2 regions of the Solibacillus sp. FSL K6-1126 genome follow, and region 1 is predicted to be linked to the other one. Evidence: riboswitches for the same ligand, from Rfam matches in the RefSeq annotation. Region 1 holds a riboswitch; the other holds the start of a gene.

The links. Region 1 has a riboswitch for glycine ahead of gcvT (glycine cleavage system aminomethyltransferase GcvT). Riboswitches for the same ligand answer to the same signal wherever they lie in the genome.
Region 2: it holds a riboswitch for glycine, as region 1 does, so the genes downstream of both, MHH44_RS08705 (amino acid permease) here and gcvT (glycine cleavage system aminomethyltransferase GcvT) in region 1, are expected to answer to the same signal.

What each region holds. Positions count from the first base shown of each region.
Region 1 covers NZ_JBBOPD010000001.1:2,665,785-2,673,958, forward strand. Annotated here, with positions in the region: gene gcvPB (aminomethyl-transferring glycine dehydrogenase subunit GcvPB) at 1-212, opposite strand, end outside; gene gcvPA (aminomethyl-transferring glycine dehydrogenase subunit GcvPA) at 205-1,551, opposite strand; gene gcvT (glycine cleavage system aminomethyltransferase GcvT) at 1,611-2,720, opposite strand; glycine riboswitch at 2,884-2,992, opposite strand; glycine riboswitch at 2,996-3,088, opposite strand; gene MHH44_RS13240 (shikimate kinase) at 3,215-3,727, opposite strand; gene comGF (competence type IV pilus minor pilin ComGF) at 4,037-4,492, opposite strand; gene MHH44_RS13250 (type II secretion system protein) at 4,489-4,782, opposite strand; gene MHH44_RS21215 (prepilin-type N-terminal cleavage/methylation domain-containing protein) at 4,691-5,242, opposite strand; gene comGC (competence type IV pilus major pilin ComGC) at 5,245-5,559, opposite strand; gene comGB (competence type IV pilus assembly protein ComGB) at 5,575-6,648, opposite strand; gene comGA (competence type IV pilus ATPase ComGA) at 6,629-7,645, opposite strand; gene MHH44_RS13270 (helix-turn-helix transcriptional regulator) at 7,828-8,174, shown strand, end outside.
Region 2 covers NZ_JBBOPD010000001.1:1,788,848-1,797,021, reverse strand. Annotated here, with positions in the region: gene MHH44_RS08720 (GNAT family N-acetyltransferase) at 80-631, opposite strand; gene MHH44_RS08715 (helix-turn-helix domain-containing protein) at 846-2,117, shown strand; gene MHH44_RS08710 (MFS transporter) at 2,129-3,337, shown strand; gene MHH44_RS08705 (amino acid permease) at 3,550-4,887, opposite strand; glycine riboswitch at 5,149-5,227, opposite strand; gene MHH44_RS08700 (dehydrogenase) at 5,550-6,074, opposite strand; gene aspA (aspartate ammonia-lyase) at 6,287-7,702, shown strand; gene MHH44_RS08690 (DNA primase) at 7,756-8,058, opposite strand; gene MHH44_RS08685 (DUF771 domain-containing protein) at 8,076-8,174, opposite strand, start outside.

The DNA of each region.
Region 1 (8,174 bases):
TCTACACCATGGTTACGGCGTGAAAGTGCTGTATAGTGACGCATAATATCTAATTCTGCAACTTCCGGCAGTTCAGCCGCTTCTTGACGTACTAACTCTTTTGGAAGCAGTTCTTCAAGATCAAAATCAGGAACATCCAATGGCTCTAAGTTGTAGCCGACACGACCTGGTTTTGTAATTTCGAAAATGAGTGATTGGTTTTCGTTATGCATTGTAAGCCCCCATTTCTGCAACTAATTGCTCGATTTCTTCTTTTGTACGGATTTCCGTAACAGCAATGAGTGCATGATTTTCTAATTCAGGATAAACACGACCTAAGTCAAAACCGCCGATAATGCCTTTTTCGATTAATGCTTTGTTTAGCTCTGTCACATTATGATTTGTCTTAACGACGATTTCGTTGAAGTGTGCCCCTTGATAAACAACTTCAAAACCAGCTGCTTCAAAGGCATTTTTAGCAAAGCGTGTCTTCACGATATTTTGTTTCGCCATTTCCTGCATACCTTGTTTTCCAAGAGCTGTCATTGCTACTGAAGAAGCAAGTGCAAGTAATGCCTGGTTAGAACAAATATTAGATGTCGCTTTGTCGCGACGGATGTGCTGCTCACGCGCTTGTAATGTTAATACATAACCACGGCGACCCTCTTGGTCTACTGTTTCCCCAACAAGACGGCCAGGTACTTTACGCATTAATTTATTCGTTACCGCGAAATAGCCACAGTGTGGACCACCGAATGCTTCAGCAATTCCGAATACTTGTGCATCCCCAACTGTAATATCGGCACCTAATTTTCCTGGAGGTGTTAATACTCCAAGAGCTAACGGGTTAGCAGATACGATAAACAATCCTTTTGCATCGTGTGTAATGTCTGCAAGTGGCTGTAAGTTTTCAATTTGACCAAAGAAGTTTGGATATTGAACAATAACACCGGCTGTTTGATCATCGATTAAGCCTTTTAATGCTTCGATGTCTGTCACACCGTCTTTTGCAGGAATAGTAACAACTTCAATTGATTGTCCTGTTGCATACATTTTCACAACATCGTGATATTCTGGATGGACAGTTCCTGAAACGAGTAATTTACCGCGACGTGTATGGCCTGCAGCAAGCATACCTGCTTCTGCCAATGCCGTACCGCCATCGTACATAGAAGAGTTTGCAATATCCATACCTGTCAGTTCCGCAATCATCGTTTGGAATTCAAAAATAGCTTGAAGTTCGCCTTGAGAAATTTCCGGCTGATAAGGTGTGTAGGCTGTATAAAACTCTGAACGTGAAATAACGTGATCGACAATTACCGGTTTATAGTGATTGTAGACTCCTGCACCTAAAAATGAGACATTACTTGCTGTATCTTTATTTTTTGAAGCAAGTTGTGCCAGTTCTTTCATTAAAGCGGCTTCAGACTTTGCAGGTTTAATATTGTAGCTTCCTTGGAAGCGAACTTTTTCAGGAATATCCTCGAAAAGTTCATCAATTGTCGCAACCCCGATACGGTCTAACATTTCTTGTTTATCTTGTTCCGTCATTGGTAAATAACGATGTTTCATTGTTAACCCTCTTTTCAAAAGTTTTATCCCGCAATTAACGGGTAGATTGAAGTTTCACTTTATTTTGCACGCTTGTAAAATGGTGTTTCTACTACAACTGCTTTTGCTCTATTTTTTCGTACTTCGATTTCTAATTCAGTTCCAACTTCCGTGAATTTTGCGTCAATTAAAGCTAAACCGATATTGCGCTTTGTCATTGGTGACTGAGTTCCTGTAGTTACAAAACCAATCTCTTCACCATCTTTAAATACTTTATAGCCATGGCGGGGAATACCTTTATCAATCATTTCGATACCTACAGATTTACGTGTTAGGCCATGTTCTTTTTGGTCAATTAATGCTTGCTGACCGATAAACTGCGGATCTTTCGCCAATTTCACGGCAAAGCCAATCCCTGCTTCAAGTGGTGAAATTTCTTTTGAAATCTCTTGGCCATATAATGGCAGGCAAGCTTCAAAGCGAAGTGTATCACGAGCGCCTAAACCGGCTGCTACTACACCTTGGTCTTTTCCTGCTTCCAAAATTTTGTTCCACAAGTCAACAATCGCTGCTGGAGCACCATAAATTTCAAATCCGTCTTCTCCCGTATAACCTGAGCGCGAGACAAGAACCGAATGTCCGCCTACTTCTACATTGTCCTGGAATTTAAAATATTTGATTGCCGTTAAGTCTGTTGCTGTTAATGTTTGCAGAACTTCCTGAGATAAAGGTCCTTGCAAAGCGATTTGAGCGTAGTCATCTGACAAATTTGCCACTTTGACATCCCCTTCGACATGCTGCTGTAACCACTTGAAGTCCTTTTCAATATTCGCTGCATTGACACATAGTAAATAGCGATTATCTTCCAAACGGTATGTCAGTAAATCGTCAACAACACCGCCATCTTCATAGCAAAGTGCACTATATTGCGCGCCGCCAATTGCAATTTTCGAAATATCATTGGAAAGCATCTTTTGTAAATAAACAAGTGCATCCGGACCTTCGACGATGATTTCCCCCATATGAGAAACATCAAAAAGTCCTGCACGATTACGTACCGCATCATGTTCATCTTTGATCGAAGAAAATTGTACAGGCAACTCCCAGCCGCCAAAATCAACTGTTTTCCCACCATACTTTGCATATTCATCAAAAAGTGGTGTGCGCTTTAGCTTTAATTCATTTGTCATGTTCATTTCCTCCTTTAATTATGTATGTTCGTTTTGCAATGCAAAGGGGAAAGCAACATTACACCTATCAAAAGTGTAAATCTATCTTTTTATTAGAATCATCAGAATATTAAAAGCCGATTTCTCCACAAAAAAAGACAGACGAATCCCCTTTAGCGAGATTCTCTGTCCTGGCACCTGAAAGTTACACCTGAATTTGATCCTCTATCACAATTTAGGCTTTCCCCTTTGGTGGCTGTTTGTAACAATAGCTATTACAGCACTCTCCAGAGTTGCGTCCAATACGAGTCTTTTTGCCTGAGAGATTCATAGCTTAGCTATTTGCTCCTTCGGCGACGTGACATCACGTTCTCTCCCCGTATCATCATCCGCGTTAGATTATTTACTTCATGTTATTGCTCTTCTTAGCAATATCCTAACATTGAATATAATGCAAACGCAATCTTTTTTTATTTTTATTCAAAATACGAACATTAAGTTTAATTATCGTAAAATCATTCGCCTTTAAGACGTTTTACTTGAAACCCGATGTACTCGACAATTTGTCTTAATGTTCTTCCGGCTGTGAGTACTTGTATATGGCCAGCTAGTCGATAACTCCTTCTGCGTTGGTGATACAGATTTTCCAATTCTTGTTCCGATGACGATTGAACAATAGGACGGTTTTTATCATTCCGAATCCGCATATAAATATCTTCAAATTTAGCATCAAGAAAAAATACGAGCCCTGTCTGGCGCATAATTCTCCTGTTTTCTTCATTGACGGCTACCCCACCGCCTGTAGCGATAATGCATGCTTCATCACGAAAATTCTTTAAAAATTCCGTCTCGATTTTTCGGAAGTGTGCTTCGCCGTATTTCTCAAAAATTTCAGGAATTGTCATACCCTGCTGACGTACAATTTCGTGATCCATATCGTAATACGGCATTTTCAAGAAAAAACTTAAACGTCTACCAATCGCACTTTTTCCGCAACCCATAAATCCTACTAAATAAATTTTACGCATGCTGTTCACCTTCTTCTAATTACGGACTACTTTATCAATTACACCTCTACCTATTCTTTCGTTTCCATTTTGCGTTTTAACACAAATATTTTTGTATCAAACAAAACCGCATGATGTGACATTTTTTCGACTTTGCAAAAAGAAGTCGAACTTTAAGGTAAATTTAGTATATTTATCGTAGCACGAACGTAAATAGATTCCAATGAATTATATACTTTTATTTGCGCAAAATATGCATTTGTATAGAAAACAGCAGCACCAGAAACGATGAACAATAAAAATACAGCCATTAAAAATAATGCACCCTTCTCATTCTGGAGGCAATGGCAATACGAGATCTCTTTCTCGCTTTGTTCCATTTTTCATCACTACCCTCATATTCACTTCATTTTCAACAATCGTCAGTTCCCATTCCTTAACAAAAGGCAGCATAATCTCATTTCCCCCTTTATTCGACCTTTTACGCAAATGCTCTTCTGACTTATCAAAGACAAACAACCGCTCCTCGGGATCATTTAACATTTCCAGTTGCAGCATATTAGAATTGAGTACCCTACCAGATGCGGAATTCATATTGTATTGGTGAAGATCATAAACGAACAATTCCCAGTTCACCTCATCTTTCATCTTCTCAAGCTGTTGAAGATCCCGAACCCATATGAGGATCAGCAGGCTAATTGCGGTAAAAAGCACAAACACGGTTAACTGAAACAAGCTTTCCAGTAGTGTAAACCCCCGCTCACTTAATGTTTGCTTGAAATTCATACACAAAGTTCCTCATCTTTTTCATTGTTGTCATAACGGACGCATACTCGGTGTCCGTCGTAATTCCATTGAAACTGCATGCCATCAATTTGTTGTGTACCGGCTGATTGACCATACCTTTTATACTTCATCGCTCCTATATAAGCCACTTCCGCTGCATGGGCTTGTATTTTTTGTATGGCAATTTGCTGTTTCATATTAAACGTGAGCGGTATCATTGTCGACGAGAGGAATAATAAAATGACGACTGCTAATAGTGTTTCTACAAGAGTTAGTCCTTCCTGGTTCATGAAAAACCTCCTTTTCCAAAATTCTGGCTTTCCCGATATTAATAGAATATTGATAGCTTTTATTCTCAAAATGATATGTCAGTCGTCCAAACGCCTGGACATTTCCTCTTGTATTAAATATCAGCCGGTTATTCGGAGTAGTTAAATACATATCTAGTGGCCGCGCTATTCTTTGATCGAAAACAATAGTAGAAGTATTGCGCTCTCTTACTTGAATCCGGTGACAATTAATAATTTCAAAGCTATGGTAGGTTCCGGTCTCAATGGATAGTAATTGTGTCATGCGTATTAACATCTCGTTTTGGCTCATCACTTGTTTTTCTGTATAATCCATTAACGGCTTTTGTGAAAAATACAGAATCGCTGAATTGACGACTAAAAAAATAAAGAGAACGATAAGCATTTCCAGTAGTGTAAAACCTTTTTCATCTGTTAACTGTGATTTAACTTTCTGCATCATGGTTACGTTTCGCTGTTCGCCGGTCCAACGACTTTTCCGTCCACAATTTTAATTTCAGTATTATCCGGACATCTTAAATCTTCTTCCACAATATAATCCTCTTCAATTAGATCTGTGACCGAAGACGGATATTCATTATGATTCAGTTTATATGCCTCTACCTGTCCTTGAAGCATCAAAATATAAGCATCACACCCTTTTTCATCAATTGATGCAAAGTGCTTTGAAACGTTTGGAATTGTGACTAATATTAAAATGGAGATGATTAATAAAACAACAAGCATTTCTACTAGCGTAAATCCTTTTTCATTCTTCATCTGTTCCACCCTTTCTTATATAAAATCAATGACATCATACATCGGAATTAAAATACTCAAATAGGCAGCAATAACACAAATGGCAATGATCACAAAAAGCAGCGGCTGAATAATTGCCAGTATTCGTTCAATTATCTTCTGTAGCTTTTCATCCAAAAGCTCACAATATAAAATAAGCTCCCGTCCTAATAAGCCGCTCGCCTCACCATGTGCAATAAAGTGCTCAAACTTCGGATAAAAGTAGCCGACGACTTCCACCGTCCGCTCCAAGGAATCGCCAATAAGAATGCGTTCTTGAAGTGAACCAGCAATATAGGCAATCTGCTTTTGGTGCTGTTGGGATTTTAAATGATCGAATGCCTTTTGGAGCGAGAAGCCAGCTAATAATAAATTGCCTAAATGGCGAGCAAACTGTCTCGTCAGAAAAAGTCGCCAAAAAAGGCCGATTAAAGGGAGCTTAAACAGTAGATGAAGCTGTAAATCGATTCGCTTCTTACGGATATAATAAACAAAAATGGAAAGAACAATGACCAGAACAATTCCAACTGCAATAATGTAGTCTGGCATATGGAGGAAAAACGTCGACCACTGAATGCTTGCGGACGATTCGCTATGGACGCGGGATGTAATAACAGAAGACATATTCGGCAGAAAGTATGTTCGAAAGGCTAAAAACAATATAATTAAAAATGTAAATAAAATGAGCGGATATGACATCACTTTTATTAGTTTCATTTTCGCCTGCTGTTGAAAAACGAGCTGTTTTGCGACAAGACCAATTGCTTCGCTTAGTTTGCCCGTCGCTTCTGCCAACTCAATAGATACTAAATATTGTGTATCAAGAGAAAGTAGCTGAAAAACTTGTGTTACACTACCACCCCCACGCAATATATTCGATATTTCCTGTTGGAGGGGCTCATATTGTTTTACATGATAGGGCAACAGCATTTCGATACTATGGGCAAATGTATAGCCTTCATTTAACAGTGTGGAAATTCGTTGGAGTAATGTAGGGAGCTCTGAGGACTTAATGACAGGTTTTTTAAATAAAGCAGCAGTTGCGGTATTTTTAAGGAGCGGTATATTCATAGTATTCTCCTAGAAGCTTTGCCCTTTGACCTGCCAATGTTTGATCAAACGGTAATGTAAAAGATCTATCTTGGATAATTGATTCAAAGGCAAGCTGTAATTGATCGTCAGTTAAAAATTCAAAAATCGCTTTATAGCCGTTAACCTCCGTTTCGATTAGCCGCTGTGAAACAACCGCTCTAAGCATCTGCCGCATCTCCTCAAGTGAAACCGATAAATCATGAAGCCGGTAAATACAGTTCACAGTATCCTTTGCATGTATCGTTGATATGACGAGGTGTCCGGAGAACGCTGCTTCTATGGCAACCTTTGCCGTTTCCCTGTCCCGAATCTCCCCTAACATAATAACTTCGGGAGAATGCCTTAAAATTGCTTTTAAACCTGCTGAATACGTCATTCCGGCTCGCTCATTCACTTGTATTTGCAATAGCTGCTCTTGTCTGCTTTCCACTGGATCCTCCAAAGATATGACGTGACGGGATAAATGCTGTGAACAATATTGGAGCAGTGAATATAACGTTGTCGTTTTGCCGGTTCCGGTCGCACCGCTAATCAGGATTAACCCGCTTTCAAGACTGGCCAATTGATACAGCTGTTCAACACTTTCCTGGAAATGACATAAAGTCTGTAAGGGGACGGTATAATTTTGACGTAATATTCGAACGGCTAAACTTTCTTTAAAGAAGCTGGAAGGTAATGTGGAAATACGGAACGCATACCTGGACTGGTCAATAAATTTTTGGAAGGAACCACTCTGAGGCTTTCTCTTTTCACTAATATCAAGCGAAGAAAGAAATTTAAAATAGGAAATCATACGGGTAGCGAGCTCTGTAGGAAGTTCATCTTCCTTTTCAAAACGGCCGTATTTTCTCATTAATAAATCATAGCACCCTTCTCTGGGGAGTAAATGAATGTCGGTCACATTAAGCTGCGCTGCATTAGATAAAAGCTCCAAACATTTTTGTTCAATGATTGATAATGGTTTAATCGAAATCACCCCTTTATTTAAGATGACTCCATTATAAATGGATTGTCTAGTATTTTATATAAAAACAGATAAAATTTCTTTTTAATAGGAATTTTCTTTCTATATCAACAAATTCACTAATAATTCATGTAGAATATTAGTTAAGCTAGCATTTTTAAATTTTAAATTTTTACCGTATTGGGGGTTTATATATGATTCATCCGATTAAAATTTCTAGCACTTTTGCCGATGAAACCCGGTTTTCCATTTATGAATTTATGTTACAGCAAAAGCAATTTTTATCCGTTCAAGATATTGCAGATCAATTTAAAATCCACTCCAATGTAGCACGCCTGCATTTAACGAAACTTGCAGAAATCGGTGCCATAACATCAGAACATTTAAAAACCGGAAAAGGCGGCCGACCTGGAAGAGTATATAAAGCAAAGCAAGAAGGAATCAATTTAAGTATTCCTCGACGCGAGCCATCTTCATTAGTTAAATGGTCACTTGAACTTATTCGCGAGCTTGGTGAAGATGCTCTGAGTAAAGCACAGGA
Region 2 (8,174 bases), 880 kb from region 1:
GAGTATGGAAAAAGTTTCATTATTTATAATTTTTCCGACAAAAAACCTCATCAGTTACTTCTGATGAGGCCAAAATCAGTTATTTATATTCTCCTACCCATTCGTCTTTTAACAAACCATACACCGCATGATCAACATAATGATTGTACAGCCACTCTGCCTGACGGATTGTCCCTTCATGCATAAAGCCTAATCGCTCCGCAATATGACGGCTTTTCGTATTGTTGACGGCTGCATGAATTTCGACTTTCCCAAGCTTATATTCATTGAAGGCGATATCAATGATGCCTTTTACAGCGCGTGTCATAATCCCTTCACCTTGGAATTCTTCATCTAAAAAATAGCCGATCTCACATTTTTTCAGAGACCAGTTAATTGTATTAATCGATACTTTCCCGACAAATTGTCCTTTATAAAAAATCGCTGTATCGAGACCTTCACGCTTTGCAAATTTTGATAAATTCATTGCGGCAAAATCGCGTGTATCTTCGACAGTTTTTGTATTATCTACCCACCCAAGCCATTCGCGTAAATAATCGCGTGAACGGTCAATGAAAGCAAAGATTTCTTCTGCATCATTTTGTGTAATCAATTTTAATTGAATTTCATTATCTACTTCGTAAAAGAACATTACTATCTCTCCAATCTAAGCTCCCATTTAAAACAATAAACCCTTTTTTATTTTCTTATCATATAGAGCTATTTCAGAATATGCAATTAAAATATCTAATCCTTTAATGATTTGTGTAAGTTTACCATTTTCACAGCGTTAATTGTGCTTTTTTTAAAGAAAATTCGCAATATTCCCGGTTCGTATTTTGGTAAACTAACTATGAGGTGTTTTTATGGAAAACAATGAACATGCTTGGGGAAAGCTATTAAAATATTATCGTCAAAAAAAGAAGCGGAAACAAGATGACGTGGCATTCGGCATCTGTACCCCTTCCTATTTAAGCCGAATTGAGAACGGACTTGTTATAGCAGAACATTCGATTTATGCGCAGCTGCTTGAAAACTTAGGCATCGATTTCAACCAGCTCGAACAACAATTGAAAAACCAAACCGCTTTTTTGGAGCAGCTATACGAAAAACTATTATTAAATGCCGAGCTAACATCCGATGAAATTAAACAATTGACCGATATCCAAAACGATGAGCAGCCTTTTGAACAGCAGCTGATGGCAAAGCTTGTGTATGCACGTTTCCTGTACTCAATAAAAGAAGATGATGAGGCAAGAACAATACTCAATGAAGTCGAGCCGCTCGTCAGCTGGAAAAAAGATCGGATCACGCAGCTATTCGTAGCGATTACGGCGTTCGGCCATCTTTCTTTTCACGAATTTGAACAGTTATCCCTTAAAGAAGCGGAAAATCAATTTGCGCAATATTTATCGAATGCCCACCCGTTTGAGCTGGCTAACTACCATTATCATATCGCTTTTGCGAATCACCGAAGCTACAAGTTGCACAAAGCGCTTGAACATATTGAACTGGCACAGCAATTTTTTATCCACCAGTATAAACCGTTGTTTCAGTTGAAACTTTACTCAATGAAAGGTGTAATTTTTAATGATTTGCACCGATTCCGTGAAGCTATTCAGGAGTTTGAAGCAGGACTTGAATTACTGTCAAATGTCCAAACCATCCAAACACCGGTGCAATGGAGCTCACTGCATAACAACATAGCCTACTGTTTTGAATGCCAGGAAAATTTCCCGGAAGCGTCCAAACATTATGAACTGGCGAATCAATACGACGAAGACTTGCATTCGGCGATCAACTGGATGCGTACGTGCTTTGTACAAAAGGATTTCGATCAGCTGGAAATACTCTTTAATCGCTATGAAGAAATTCGGTTTACTGTCCCTCATCATATTTATCAGCGGAGGTTATTGCAGTATGCGGTTGATACAGCACATACGATCCGCGGATTGAAATTACTGGAGGATGAAGCTTTTACCCATTTCGATGAACAGCAGTATTATTCGCTAATTCTGTTCTATGCTCCATTATGGGGACAGTTTTATGAGCAGCTCCACGCCTATAAACAGGCAAGTCATTGCTACAGGCAGGCATTGGAAGCGAGTGAAAAAGTTCGTCAACGAATGAGCAGCTAAGGGGTGATGAGATGAAGTTACGTAAAGAATATTTCTATTTATGGTTTGGGTTTGGCGCATCAAAATTGGGCAGCTGGATTTACTTGATCGCTCTCAATTTAACGGTTTGGCATTTGACCGAATCCCCGACTGCGGTTGCGGGTATCTATATCATTGGCCCGATTGCCCGCATTATGTGCAGTTTTTTTGCAGGCTCGATCGTAGACAGAGCCAATAAAAGAACCATCTTAATTATTTGTGATGTTTTCCGCGCAGGTCTTGTGTGTTTGATGCCGCTGCTTTCGGAAATCTGGCTTATATACAGTTTTATCTTTTTGGCAAATGTCGCCGTCTGTTTTGCCAATCCGAGCAGCACATTTATGATTACAAAACTTGTATTGCCAAATGATCGTCTTCGGTTTAATGCGATCAACAGCATGTTAGGCTCGGGAAGCTTTATGATTGGACCTGCTTTAAGCGGTGCCATTATCGCCATAAGCAGTACTGCTGCGGCAATGTGGGTGAATGGTGTCATGCTGCTGTTCAGTGCGTTCATGATGTTTTTATTGCCGAATGTTGAGCAGAAATCGGCAGGTACCGCTACTGTACTGACACCCGCTGTCATCCGTGAAGATTTTTCAATCGTCTGGACTTTCATTTCGCAACGAAAAGCGGTACTGCAGTTCTTTATTTTATATTCAACAGCTTTAATGATCTGCTATTCGCTTGATTCTCAGGAAATGTCGTTTTTGAAGGATTTTCATCAAGTAACGGATTCAGTTTACGGAATCATTGTAGGTATCACGGGAATCGGGGCCATTGTCGGCGGCTATTTGGCAGCCCGATTCGTCAATAGTCTGTCACTCGTCTCATACATTGGCATCGGGTTTACATGTACGTTACTATCCTATTTCACATTTTATTTCTCGCCTAATTTGACGATTGCGGTCGCTGCTTTCATATTGCTCGGACTGTTTATGGCATTTAGCAATGCGGGCTACGCGACCTTTTACCAGCAGACTATTCCGACCGAATTGATGGGACGGTTCGGCAGTTCGCTTGGCCTGATAGAAAGCGTAATGCAAATTACCTTAACCTTGATCATTGGATATTTGGCGGAAATCTATACAATTCAGCTGACAACTAGCCTCTTTGCCTTTATCGGCGCTGTCATCGCATGTATCGTCTATTTCCACCTGTTATACAATAAATCACTTTTTGTAAAGGAGGAGCTAACATGATTACGTATGAAACAATTTGCTACTGCTGCAAAAAACCATTTTTATTAATAGAAGGAACGGTAAAATACCGGAATTACAAACGGAATATGCAGGGGAAATTTTCCTGTGATTCATGTGACAATAAAATCTTCTCAGAAGCAAGAAGCCAATTTTTGCGGAAAATAAACTAATAGAAAAAACCGGGCTTCCACGATGGAAACCCGGTTTACTGTTTATTTTTTTCGAACCTTATAAAGAACAAACAGCAGTATAAACCATAACGGTGTTAACAGCAGTGATGTTCTCGTTGATTCGGAAATACCCATAATGACTAGTAAAAATAAGAAGAATGCCAATACTAAATAGTTGATGAAGGGTGTTAATGGCGCTTTGAAAACTGAAGTTTTATGTAATTCCGGATGACGCTTTTTGTATATGATATGCGAAATCAGAATAATGCTCCAAACCCAAATAAAACAAATCGCACTAATTGTTGTCACGATACTGAATGCATCGTCCGGCATGAAGTAGCTAAGCAATGCCCCAATCGAAACTACGACTGCAGAAAATATCAGACCATTTTGCGGCACTGCATTTTTGTTTAATTTACCGTATGCTTTTGGTGCTTGTTTATTATTACTTAAACTGTACAGCATACGGCTCGTTGAGAACATCCCGCTATTTCCTGCAGAAGCAGCTGATGTCAGCACAACAAAGTTAATTAAACCTGCTGCAATCGGAATACCTACCAATGCGAAAACCTGAACGAATGGTGAACTTGCAGCGCTTAATGTATCCCAAGGATTGATTGTTAAAATGACGAATAATGCCCCTACATAAAACAGCAGAATACGTACGGGAATTTTATTGATGGCAGATGGGATATTCTTTTTCGGGTTTGCCGTTTCAGCAGCAGCTACCCCTACTAATTCAACCCCAACGAATGCAAAGACAACCATCTGGAACGCCATTAAAAATCCAAATGCCCCATTCGGGAATAACCCTCCGTGCTCCCATAGGTTCGATACGGCAACTTTTCCTGTATCTGTTTCAAAACCAATGATCAACAATATAATTCCAATTGCAATCAATGCAACAATTGTGATGATTTTTATCAACGCAAACCAAAACTCCAGCTCTCCGAACAGTTTGACCGTCAATAAATTCAAAATTAGTAAAACTACTAAACATGCGATAGCCGGTACCCATTGCGGTATATCGAACCAGTATTGCGTGTACATGCCGACAGCGATTATATCCGCCATTGCCGTCATAACCCAGCAGAACCAGTATGTCCAGCCGGTAATATAGCCTGCCCAATCCCCTAAGTATTCAGTGGCGAACTCGGTAAACGATGCATAGCCGCCTTTTGATAAAAGCATTTCGCCAAGTGCACGCATGACGAAAAATAGTGCGATACCAACGATTAAATATGCAAAGATAATAGAAGGTCCTGCAAGTGAGATCGCTTTACCTGACCCTAAAAACAACCCCGTTCCGATTGTTCCTCCAATCGCTATTAACTGAACGTGTCGATTTTTCAGATCGCGCTTTAATTCTTGTTGTTCCAAAACGATTCCTCCAAAGGATAAGTATTTTGTCTGTTTACACAGCGCAAAATAATAAGTACTTCATCGCGGTCCATCAAGTAATTTTTTCTGGAAAATTAAAACAGGGACTGATTATGTGCCAGTCCCTGTGTCTAAGAATAATCGATCTCGCCTCTGCGAAATCGCGTCCAGATTCCAAAAAAATCTGTGACATCTATCGAGGGCTTTTCTTTTTCAAACAGTGGATGCTACATACACCAATTTTTAAGGAAAAGCGTCTCTCATTACTCTTCTGTCCTTTTGCCTGAGATTATGAACCCTTCGGCGACGCGGTATACGCGCTCTCTCCAGAAACTGCTCCCGCCAGTAGTTTTATCCACGACGATCAACGCTTGATATGTATGCAATTAGTTGCCTATAGGTCATCTGGCATCTTCCAGTTTCCTATAGCTCGCGTTCAATACTATTATTGTACGATAATCATACTATCAATTTTCTGCCCGCCTTACAATGGATAATAGTAGTCAGTTATTATGTAAATAGCAATTTAACCTTATTCCCAACATAATGTTTTCATCTTGCAGAAGATTCATGACTAAAAAAATATTACACCGAAAATTCAATATTTTCAGTGTAATATTTCATATAGAGGAATTGGTAGCCCCTCGTAATTCTGTTTTCGTTTACTGCAGTTTTTCCTGTACTGTTGAATCTTCTTCGTATGTTGTTCGATTGATATCGATCAGCTTACCTTTTGTTGTGTTTGTCTTTTTCATTTTGACAACATACGTATTGTCTATAGCAATTTCTGTGCAGGCGATGTCTTTCTCGCGAATATTTTCAGGGTAATTTAAAGTAATAACTAATGTATCCCCGTCTTTTTCGATTTTTTCAATTTCTCTTCCACAGCCATCTGAATACCCTGTGACAAACAGCACTTCTTCTGTTTCAAAATCGATGGGCGGAATCGATTCAAAACCAAAAATATCGGCCCACGTCGTATAAAGCTTTTCATCCTGCACGATTGAAATACTCGTACCAACTTCAGGGGGAATCGAATCTAATTGAAACAGTAATTCATATTCAACTTGATTTTCTTCCTGAACAGGGTCGGTCGAATTGGATGAGGTTTCTTGATCTTTCGTATTACATGCTGCAAGTAGAAAAATCAGTCCCATGACAAGCATGCAACTAAAACATTTTTTCAATGTCCATCACCTCGTTTCTTACATAATTAGTCGGATGAAAAATAAAAAAGTTTCGATTTCCCCACATTTTATCTGTTACTATTGGTTAATTTAAACTTACAAGATTATGTTAAATAAACTAATAATTCAGCAAGTAAGCTTTTATCATAAAATGGCGTATAATGTAGTTGTTTATCCAACTATTACACCATTCTCTTGGAGGGTTTGTACAAATGAGTACACGTATTGAAAAAGACTTTTTAGGCACATTAGAAATCCCAAAGGACGTTTATTACGGCGTTCAAACAACTCGTGCATTAGAAAATTTCCCGATTACTAAAATGACAATGCACCCTGAATTAATTCGTGCATTTGCCATCGTAAAGAAAAGTTCGGCACTTGCAAATGCCGCTATCGGTAAATTGGACCCGGTAATTGCCAATGCAATTGCACAAGCATCCGATGACATTATTTCAGGACTATTACATGACCAGTTTGTTGTAGATCCAATTCAGGGCGGAGCAGGCACTTCAATGAACATGAATGCCAATGAAGTAATTGCTAACCGTGCACTGGAAATTTTAGGGGAAGAAAAAGGTACTTATTCAATCATTAGTCCTAACAGCCATGTCAATATGGCGCAGTCAACAAATGATGCATTCCCATCGGCTATCCATATCGCAACAGTTTCTACATTAGATAATCTAATTATTGCAATGGAAATGATGCGTGATAGCTTTATCAAAAAATCAGTAGAATTCGATTCAATCGTTAAAATGGGACGTACGCATTTACAAGATGCTGTACCCGTTCGTTTAGGTCAAGAATTTGGTGCCTACGCTGCCGTTGTTTCTCGTGATATTGCTCGAATCAAAAAAGCGCAGCAGACAATGCTGCAAATCAATATTGGCGCAACTGCAATCGGTACAGGCTTAAATGCAGATCCAGAATATATGAAATTAGCTGTGGAAAACATTGCGGTTTACAGTGGCTTCCCGTTCATTAAAGTAGACAATTTAATCGACGGTACACAAAATACCGATACGTATGCAGAAGTATCATCAATGCTAAAAATCGCTATGATGAATATGTCGAAAATCTGTAATGACCTACGCTTAATGGCATCAGGTCCAAAAGCCGGATTTGCAGAAATTCGCTTACCGGAACGCCAGCCAGGTTCTTCTATTATGCCAGGTAAAGTAAACCCGGTTATGCCGGAAGTAATTAACCAAATTGCTTTCCAAGTGATCGGTAACGACGTGACAATCTCACTTGCATCAGAAGCAGGTCAATTTGAGCTTAACGTAATGGAACCAGTTCTAGTATTTAATCTGCTTCAGTCGATTGAAATTATGACGAACGGTTTCACAGTATTTACAAAATACTGCCTGGATCATATCGAAGCGAATGAAGCGCGTCTGCATGATTTTGTTGAGCGTTCAATCGGTGTTATTACTGCACTGGCTCCACATTTAGGGTATGAGCGTTCAAGTCAAATTGCGCGTGAAGCATTGCATAGCGGCAAATCTGTACGCGAACTTTGCTTAATGTACAATTATTTCACACTTGAGCAGCTTGATATTATCTTAAATCCATTCGAATTAACGCAACCCGGTATTGCTGGTGAACGTGCATTTGAAAAACAATAATAAAAGCTAAAACGAAAGCTCCGCCGGGATATTTTCCCTGCGGAGCTTTTTCATTAAATATAGAGCACTTCTTTTGCGAGTGAAATTGCACGCTTGCTAACTTCCAATTTATCGCCGTCCGCATTTAGCTTCACGACTCCATTTGGCTCATCAAAAATGGATTTCAGCTGTGTTTTCGGTTTGACACCGACCATCATCGGCCCTTTTTCGGGCTCACCTGTACGCAGTTTTTCCTGCTCTCGTGTGACACCTTGTTCTTCCCCGATTTTCGGGAAAGCTGTTGTTTGTTGCTGTAAATTTCGGGGACGTGTCTGGTTATTTAAACTTGAACTCCCTGTGCCAACAGAACGTATCATGAATGATCCCCCTTCAATTATCTTTTCTTACTCTTTCGTATATCAATATCCGCGTAGATTTCAACTTCCAGTAGTGCCTGATTCGCGAGCTGATCTGCTTCACCGTTTAGTTTGCG